2 regions of the Ohtaekwangia kribbensis genome follow, and region 2 is predicted to be linked to the other one. Evidence: riboswitches for the same ligand, from Rfam matches in the RefSeq annotation. Region 2 holds a riboswitch; the other holds the start of a gene.

Evidence for each region. Region 2 has a riboswitch for S-adenosylmethionine ahead of ACFQ21_RS27565 (homocysteine S-methyltransferase family protein). Riboswitches for the same ligand answer to the same signal wherever they lie in the genome.
Region 1: linked by a shared signal. The riboswitch ahead of ACFQ21_RS12485 (O-acetylhomoserine aminocarboxypropyltransferase/cysteine synthase family protein) and the one ahead of ACFQ21_RS27565 (homocysteine S-methyltransferase family protein) in region 2 are both predicted to bind S-adenosylmethionine.

What each region holds. Positions count from the first base shown of each region.
Region 1 covers NZ_JBHTKA010000003.1:424,061-428,142, forward strand. Annotated here, with positions in the region: gene ACFQ21_RS12480 (tetratricopeptide repeat protein) at 242-2,002, shown strand; SAM riboswitch class I at 2,135-2,255, shown strand; gene ACFQ21_RS12485 (O-acetylhomoserine aminocarboxypropyltransferase/cysteine synthase family protein) at 2,541-3,863, shown strand; gene ACFQ21_RS12490 (homoserine O-acetyltransferase family protein) at 3,960-4,082, shown strand, end outside.
Region 2 covers NZ_JBHTKA010000015.1:168,153-172,234, forward strand. Annotated here, with positions in the region: gene ACFQ21_RS27550 (hypothetical protein) at 164-706, shown strand; gene ACFQ21_RS27555 (LVIVD repeat-containing protein) at 693-1,445, shown strand; gene ACFQ21_RS27560 (hypothetical protein) at 1,500-2,177, shown strand; SAM riboswitch class I at 2,218-2,344, shown strand; gene ACFQ21_RS27565 (homocysteine S-methyltransferase family protein) at 2,398-3,399, shown strand; gene metH (methionine synthase) at 3,392-4,082, shown strand, end outside.

The sequences.
Region 1 (4,082 bases), on a different contig from region 2:
TTAAACTGCTTTTTATGAGCAACAGCATTTTATAACCAGATTCGTGTAATTTTAATCAGTATACAGGTTTATTTATCAGAAGATTTCATCCTTCTGAAACGCATTAGAAAATAACGCTGCGATCGTGTAGTTAGTACGTTACAGCGATTTACCCTACACAGACTCGAATAAAAGCTGGAAACAAACAGAATATAACTATATATTTATTGAATGCTAGCAAGATGCGTGAGCATGTTATACTATGAAACAGACAGGGGCTGAAGAAAATAAAGTTGAAGAAGCAAAGACATTATTGAAGCAGGCTTTTGATTGCAGAAGTTATGATCTGCAAAAAAGTATAGCACTGGCGCAACGTGTCATCACGATAAGTGAACAGATTGAAGATGCTGAACTTTCTGCGCTGGCAAAAAATCAGCTGGCACTATACCTCATGATCCGGGGCGACTACAATAAAGTATTAAGCCTTGCCGAAGATGCCCTGAAGTTTTTTGACAATAACCAGGACATGAAAGGTATAGCAGATGCAAAATATGCTATAGCCGGAGTTCATTATAAAACTGATAATTTTCATTTAGGATTAGTATACCTGCTCGATTGTCTTTTCATCTATCGCAACCTGGGCGATCACTATAACGAAGCGCGCGTACTAAAATCACTCGGTACTATATATGAATACCTGGACGACCAGGAGAATGCTATCAGTTCATATTTAAGTTCGGTTGCTGCCGGGCGCCTTACCAACGATCCCAACCTCGAGTCAAATGCTTACAATCCGCTTTCCGGTATATATCTGAAACGCGGACTTATTGATCTTGCATTGGCTACGGTCGAAAAAAGTATTACGCTAAAAAAACAAACCAACGACATACGCGGACTTGGTTTTTCACTCTACGGTCGCGGCAAAGTATATATCAAACTCAAACGCTTTGATGAAGCGCTGGAAGACCTGAATCAATCACTCAAGATACACCTGGAAGCAAGCGATCAATTGGGTATTGCCATGACGCACAACAAACTCGGTGTACTCTATTATGAGCTTGGTAAAAATGACAAAGCCTGCGAGCACCTGGAGCTGGCACAACAGGTGGCCAACCAGTATAACATCCGGTTTGTACGCTATAAATCGCTGTATAATCTTCACCTGGTAGCGCGCAGTGAAGGTAAGTTAGACGAAGCGATTCGTTACCTGGATGAGTATATCGTGATCAAGGAATCGCTTGTCGTGTCTCATACTTATAACGCTGTAAAAAGTTATGAAGCCATCGCGAAAGTAAAATTTCTGGAAATGGAGGCCGAGATACAGCGCAGCAAAACAGAGATCATTGAAAAGAAAAATGCCGAACTCGACTCATTCTTTTATCGTGTCTCACACGATCTGAAAGGCCCTATATCTTCGCTGCTCGGCTTGAATAACCTGATGAAGCTTGAGATCAAAGACGAGCACATCCTAAAGTATATTGATATGTATCAGTCACAGATTGTGCGCATTGATAATATCGTGCTTGATCTCATCAACATTACACGCATGAACCACATGGAGGTTAAGCGCACAAAGATAGATTTTGAGACACTGCTGAATGACTGCATCTCTACCTATCACTTCCTGGAAAACTTTAAGCACATACGGTTTACCATTGAAGTTGAAGCCGGTCTTGAATTTTACTCCGAGTGGGCGATTGTCAATACTATTCTGCAGAATCTTATCGAGAATGCCATCAAGTATTCTATGCCGGAGAAAGAGCCTACCGTGCGCATTGCAGTTTCGCGCGATGATAATTTTCTGATCATTATTGTAGAAGATAATGGTATAGGTATAGATCCGCGATTGCAGTCAAAAGTTTTTAATATGTTCTTCCGTGCAAACGATCATGTAGAAGGTACAGGGCTCGGGCTCTATATTTTGAAACGTGCCGTGGAGCGTTTGCATGGCGAAGTGTCTGTTAAAAGTGAAGTGTATCAAGGTACAGCGTTCACGGTAAAATTGCCATTTCAGAAGCCCTGACCGAATTTTCATCTGAATTACTAACAGTTGTACGCGAATCGCAGTAAAAAATTTTTCCCGCAAGACTTGGAAACAACTTTCGCAGACTCTACGTTTGTGGTATCAAAGTCGAATAAGCACTCTTGCTTGATCGATTTATAAAGAAGCGCGGAGAGACAGGCTCTAAGAAGCGCTAGCAACCACTCCCGATAATAAGGAAAAGGTGCTAAATCCTGACTCCGGTTTGGATGGTCCATGCCGGGAAATATAAACCGATGAAAATGAAAAGCATCATTAACACCATCATTTCCGGGTCAGGCTTGCATAGCCTCCGTGCTTATCTTTCCGAAATTATTCATGCTATTAACAACTGCATGTGCAACGCATGTTGTTGTTGCGCGTACTGTTGCTGCTAATCTATAGCGCACCGCTTTCAGCAACAGACGAGTCTCACGATCTGCCATACGTGACAGGCATGATTACGGCTACGTATACTTCTCTATAGCAAAAATCCTCTTTCAGAAATTTTAGTCATTCACCCGAATAAAAAAATATAGTTATGTCAAATCTACATTTTGAAACCCTCCAACTCCATGCCGGCCAGGAAATCGATCCTACAACCCGCTCACGTGCTGTACCTATTTATCAGACTACGTCCTATACATTTAAGGACTCTGAACACGGTGCCAATCTTTTTGCATTAAAAGAATTTGGCAATATATATACCCGCATCATGAACCCGACAACCGATGTGTTTGAAAAACGCATTGCTGCCCTCGAAGGCGGTGTCGCTGCACTCGCTACAGGCTCGGGACAAGCTGCACAATTTTTAGCACTCAATAACATTCTTCAGACTGGTGATAACTTTGTCTCCACTTCCTTTCTATATGGAGGTACCTATAACCAGTTCAAAGTTGCTTTCAAACGCCTCGGTATAGATGCGCGCTTTGCTGAAGGTGATAAACCAGAAGCTTTCGAAAAGCTGATTGACAAGAATACAAAAGCACTATATCTGGAAACGATTGGTAACCCGGGCTTTAACATTCCTGATTTTGAAGCCATCGCAGCGCTTGCTAAAAAACATGATCTGCCACTTATTGTTGATAATACATTTGGTGCTGCCGGATACTTGTTCCGCCCGCTGGAACATGGCGCACATATAGTAGTACAATCGGCAACAAAATGGATTGGTGGTCATGGTACATCTATAGGTGGTGTAATTGTAGATGGCGGAAACTATAACTGGGGCAATGGCAAATTTCCACAGTTCATAGAACCATCCGAAGGATATCACGGTCTTAAATTCTGGGAAGTATTTGGTGAAGGTAATCCGCTGGGCTTACCAAATATAGCCTTCATCATCCGCGCACGCGTGGAAGGTCTGCGTGATTTCGGACCATCCTTAAGTCCGTTCAATTCATTCCTGTTGCTGCAAGGACTTGAGACACTTTCACTGCGCGTACAGCGCTCGGTAGATAATGCACTTGCCCTGGCACAGTGGCTTGAGCAACACGAACTGGTAGAGAGTGTAAACTACCCGGGCTTAACAAGCAGCACCTATCACAAGCTTGCTAAAAAATATTTACGCAATGGTTTTGGTGGGGTATTCTCTTTCACGCTGAAAGGTACCAAGCAACACACCGCTAAATTTGTAGACAGCCTTAAACTGATTAGTCACCTGGCAAATGTAGGCGATGCTAAAACACTCATCATTCAACCTTCCGCTACAACCCATCAGCAACTCAATGAAGAAGAACAGATCACAGCCGGTGTACTGCCTACCCTGCTGAGAATTTCTGCCGGCATTGAACACATTGATGATATCAAAGCAGACCTGCAGCAGGCATTTGCAAAAGTATATGAAGGAGAATTGATAGCCTGATTAAAGTATAAATCCTAGTTAAAGTTAAGTATAAATGCATCCGTTCCCTCTCCCCGCCATAGGGAGAGGTGAAACGGGTGAAGCACTACCACCACCATGGAAAAACACGATCACACCTTTCACTACAATCATCCGTTCGATCTTGAGTCGGGATCAACTTTGCCCGGCTTCCAGTTGAAATATACTACCCTTGGAAAACTCAACCACGAACGCTCTAAC
Region 2 (4,082 bases):
CGAACGAGGTCGCGGTTCATCAGCGAACCGGATGTGAAGAAGCGAGCATGTATACTACAACTAAAAATCATATCCGCTATAGTGGTTTGACGGCACAAAGATCATCAAATCATTTATTTTGAACGTCTTCTTCAAAGTTAAATTTTAATAAACGTTTGTGCTTATGATAAAACGCAGGATTGTACTTTATATGGTGCCGACACTTCTGTTGTTGGTACTTTCAGGTTGCTGGGTGAATGAGTACTCTTCGTATGATGATCCCGTAGAAGGATATCGCCCGGTATATGGAACCTCACAAACGCAAGAGGTCACGTTAACCAGTGCACGATCTGTGAATAACCCCGGAAAGATTTATGTATACGGACGTTTTCTATTGGTGAATGAGGTGAACAAAGGTATACATGTATTCGACAACACCACTCCGGAGAATCCGAAGGCAATAGGTTTTGTACAGTTACTGGGAAATACCGACATGGCTATACGAAACAATGTGTTGTATGCCGACCACATGGGAAATCTCGTAGCGCTGGAAGTACATGATTTCGAAAAACTTACCAGCATCGGAACGTTATCGCTGCAAGACTGGAACCTTGGTATTCCGCCACCGGCAGGTTACTATTTTGAATGCGTTGACCAGACCAAAGGCATTGTAACAGGATGGAAGAAAGCAACCCTTACAAAATACGAATGTTATGCGAGCTACTAAATTAATATTCTTTCTGTTGCTGATTTGCATCGCAGCATGCGAATCAGACTCCTCCAGTGAACTGAATAACTCACAGGGAACAGGCGGCTCGATGACGCGGTTCGCGATCAGCAACGGCTATATGTATATAGCCAGCCAGAGCACGATTTCCGTGTTTGATATACGGAACAATACATTTGAAAAAATAAATACGATCTCCACCAATGGCGGCCTTGAAACAGTCGTGGCAAGAGGCGAGTACCTATACCTCGGTGCTACCGATGCAATGTATATCTATAGTATAGCAGATCCGGTAACACCCACGTTCATTTTCAGGTATGCGCATATAGTTTCATGCGATCCGGTTGTAGTGCAGGGCGATCGGGCCTTTGTTACATTACGTGCCGGCAGCGCTTGTAATCGCGGAGCCAATGCACTGGAGATAATCGACATCACCAATAAAAATAATCCTTCGCTGATTGCTAACTACCCGATGTTATCACCACACGGTCTTGGTGTCGATGGTAATCTGTTGTTCATCTGCGAAGGCGAACATGGTCTTAAAGTATTCGATATTCAAAATGAACGATCTATACAGCTGAAACACCACATCGAAAATATACATGCCTACGATGTTATACCCAATAATGGTATTTTGTTGCTGACAGGAGAAGACGGTGTATTTCAATACCGCTATGATCAGCAAACCGGTACGCTCATCTTACTAAGCAAAATCCCCGTGTCGCGTACGGAAGTATAGCATTGCTGATAACGATTAACCAATAACGATTAACCAATAACGACTAACGCCCCGGTGACACGTACAACTCTATCTCTACTACTCGCCTTACTAGGTACGATCGCCCATGCCCAGGATTCACTTCGCTATCAGAAACTAGTGCCGAGGCATGCGTTGAAATTCAGTCCGTTTCATTTGATTAATTTTTATCCAACACTCGAGTTCTCATACGAGAAGAAAATTACCCGCACGTTTACAGCACAGGCAGAGTATGGACATGTGATCAACTATACGAACCAGGATGAATCGTATCGCGACAAGCGCGGCTATAAAATGAAACTCGAAGTGCGAAAATACTTTGCACCTATTGTATACCGAAGGTTGATTTTTTATGGTGCAGCCGAGTATTACAAAAACGATATTGAATTCGACAGACTATTCCGCCAGCAGGAATGTTTTGGTAATGACTGCGAGCATACCATTATACGCTATCACTATTACCCGGTGCAGTATAATGAACAAGGCTTCAGTGTAAAGTTTGGACTGATCAAGTACTTTTTCTCCGATTTTTTTCTCGATGTAAACTCCGGGTGGACCATACGATTTGTTGACTATGATGAGGTAAGACCAAACGGTATACCGGCCTTTCCGGAAGGAATGGAAGATGATTTGTTTTTTGATATACCCAATGAAGAAGATCGTGTGGTACCCTGCCCGGTGTTAGGTATCAGAATAGGGTATCGTTTACGGTAAGTTGTTTTGTAGTTTCATTCCTATTCATTTTCTTTGCCAAAGCTTATCCAGAAAGACCGAGGGAATGGGCCCGATGACGTCTTAGCATCCTATTCGTTAGCTATGTTAACGAATGTTGTGCTAAATCCCTTTCGTTACTTTGCATGATGTAACGGAAAAGATAAGTTAACCCACCTTACAGTGGCTCTCTGGATAGCAATAACTAAACGCGGAGGGCTTTATGAAAATCGAAGACATTTTAAAGGAACGTATACTCGTGATTGATGGTGCTATGGGTACCATGATCCAACGGTATAAACTTGAGGAAGAAGATTTCCGGGGAGAGCGTTTTAAAGATCATGGCTTCCCGCTCAAAGGAAACAATGATATTCTTTCAATAACTCGTCCTGATATTATCAAAGCTATACATCGCCAGTACCTTGAAGCGGGTGCTGATATTATCGAGACCAACACATTCAGCGGTACTACCATCGCGCAAGCCGATTATCACCTGGAAGACGCGGTATATGATCTGAACTATTACTCAGCAAAAATAGCGAAAGAGGTAGCCGAAGAATTTACGAAGAAAGATCCCAGCAAACCTCGCTTTGTAGCAGGTGCTATGGGGCCAACCAATAAGACGGCTTCCCTTTCACCAGATGTAAATAACCCTGGCTTTCGTGCCATTACATTTGATGAACTCGCACTCGCATTCAAGCAACAAGCGAAAGGACTTATTGATGGCGGAGCAGATATACTCTTGCTTGAAACCATCATTGATACACTCAATGTAAAAGCAGCTTTGTTTGCTATACAGGAGTTGTTTGATGAGATAGGAAGAAAGTTACCCATCATGGTATCGGGTACAATAACGGATGCGAGTGGTCGCACACTTTCCGGACAAACCACCGAGGCATTCCTGATTTCGGTTTCGCATGTACCCTTACTAAGTATAGGATTGAACTGTGCGTTGGGTGCGAGCCAGCTAAGACCTTACCTGCAAGTACTCAATGAGAAGGCTCCGTACTTCGTGAGTGCTTATCCGAACGCAGGACTTCCCAACGAGTTTGGTCATTACGATCAGACACCCGAGGAAATGGGACAACAGGTTGAAGTCTTTTTGAAAGAAGGACTGATCAACATTGTTGGCGGTTGCTGCGGAACAACACCCGAGCATATTAAACTGATTGCTGAGATAGCGAAGAAATATAACCCCAGAGGAGTAGTAGAAGAACATGTCTAAATATTTATTGTTAAGTGGACTGGAGGGAGTCACCATTACTCCCAGTTCTAACTTTGTCAATATAGGTGAGCGAACCAATGTTACCGGCTCCGCCAAATTCTTAAAACTCATTAAAGAAGATAAGTTTGAAGAAGCACTCGAAGTAGCATTGGACCAGGTGCGCGGAGGCGCGCAGGTTATTGATGTGAACATGGACGAAGGGATGTTGGATTCCAAAGCAGCCATGGTGCGCTACCTGAACCTGATGGCATCCGAACCGGAGATCGCGGTTGTACCCGTGATGGTTGACTCGTCCAAATGGGAAGTGATTGAAGAAGGTTTGAAATGTCTGCAGGGAAAAGGTATAGTCAACTCGATCAGTTTAAAGTCTGGTGAAGAAGAGTTTGTACGACAAGCCAAACTTGTAAGACGTTACGGAGCTGCTGTCGTAGTGATGGCATTCGATGAACACGGGCAGGCCGATACATACGAGAGAAGAATTTCCATTTGCAAACGCGCGTATGATATACTGGTGAACGAAGTAAAGTTTCCGCCACAGGACATCATTTTCGATCCGAATATATTTCCCGTAGCAACGGGTATAGAAGAGCATCGGAACTATGCGCTCGATTTCTTCAAAGCAACCAAATGGATCCGTGAAAATCTTCCGGGTGCGCACGTGAGTGGTGGTGTGAGTAACGTGT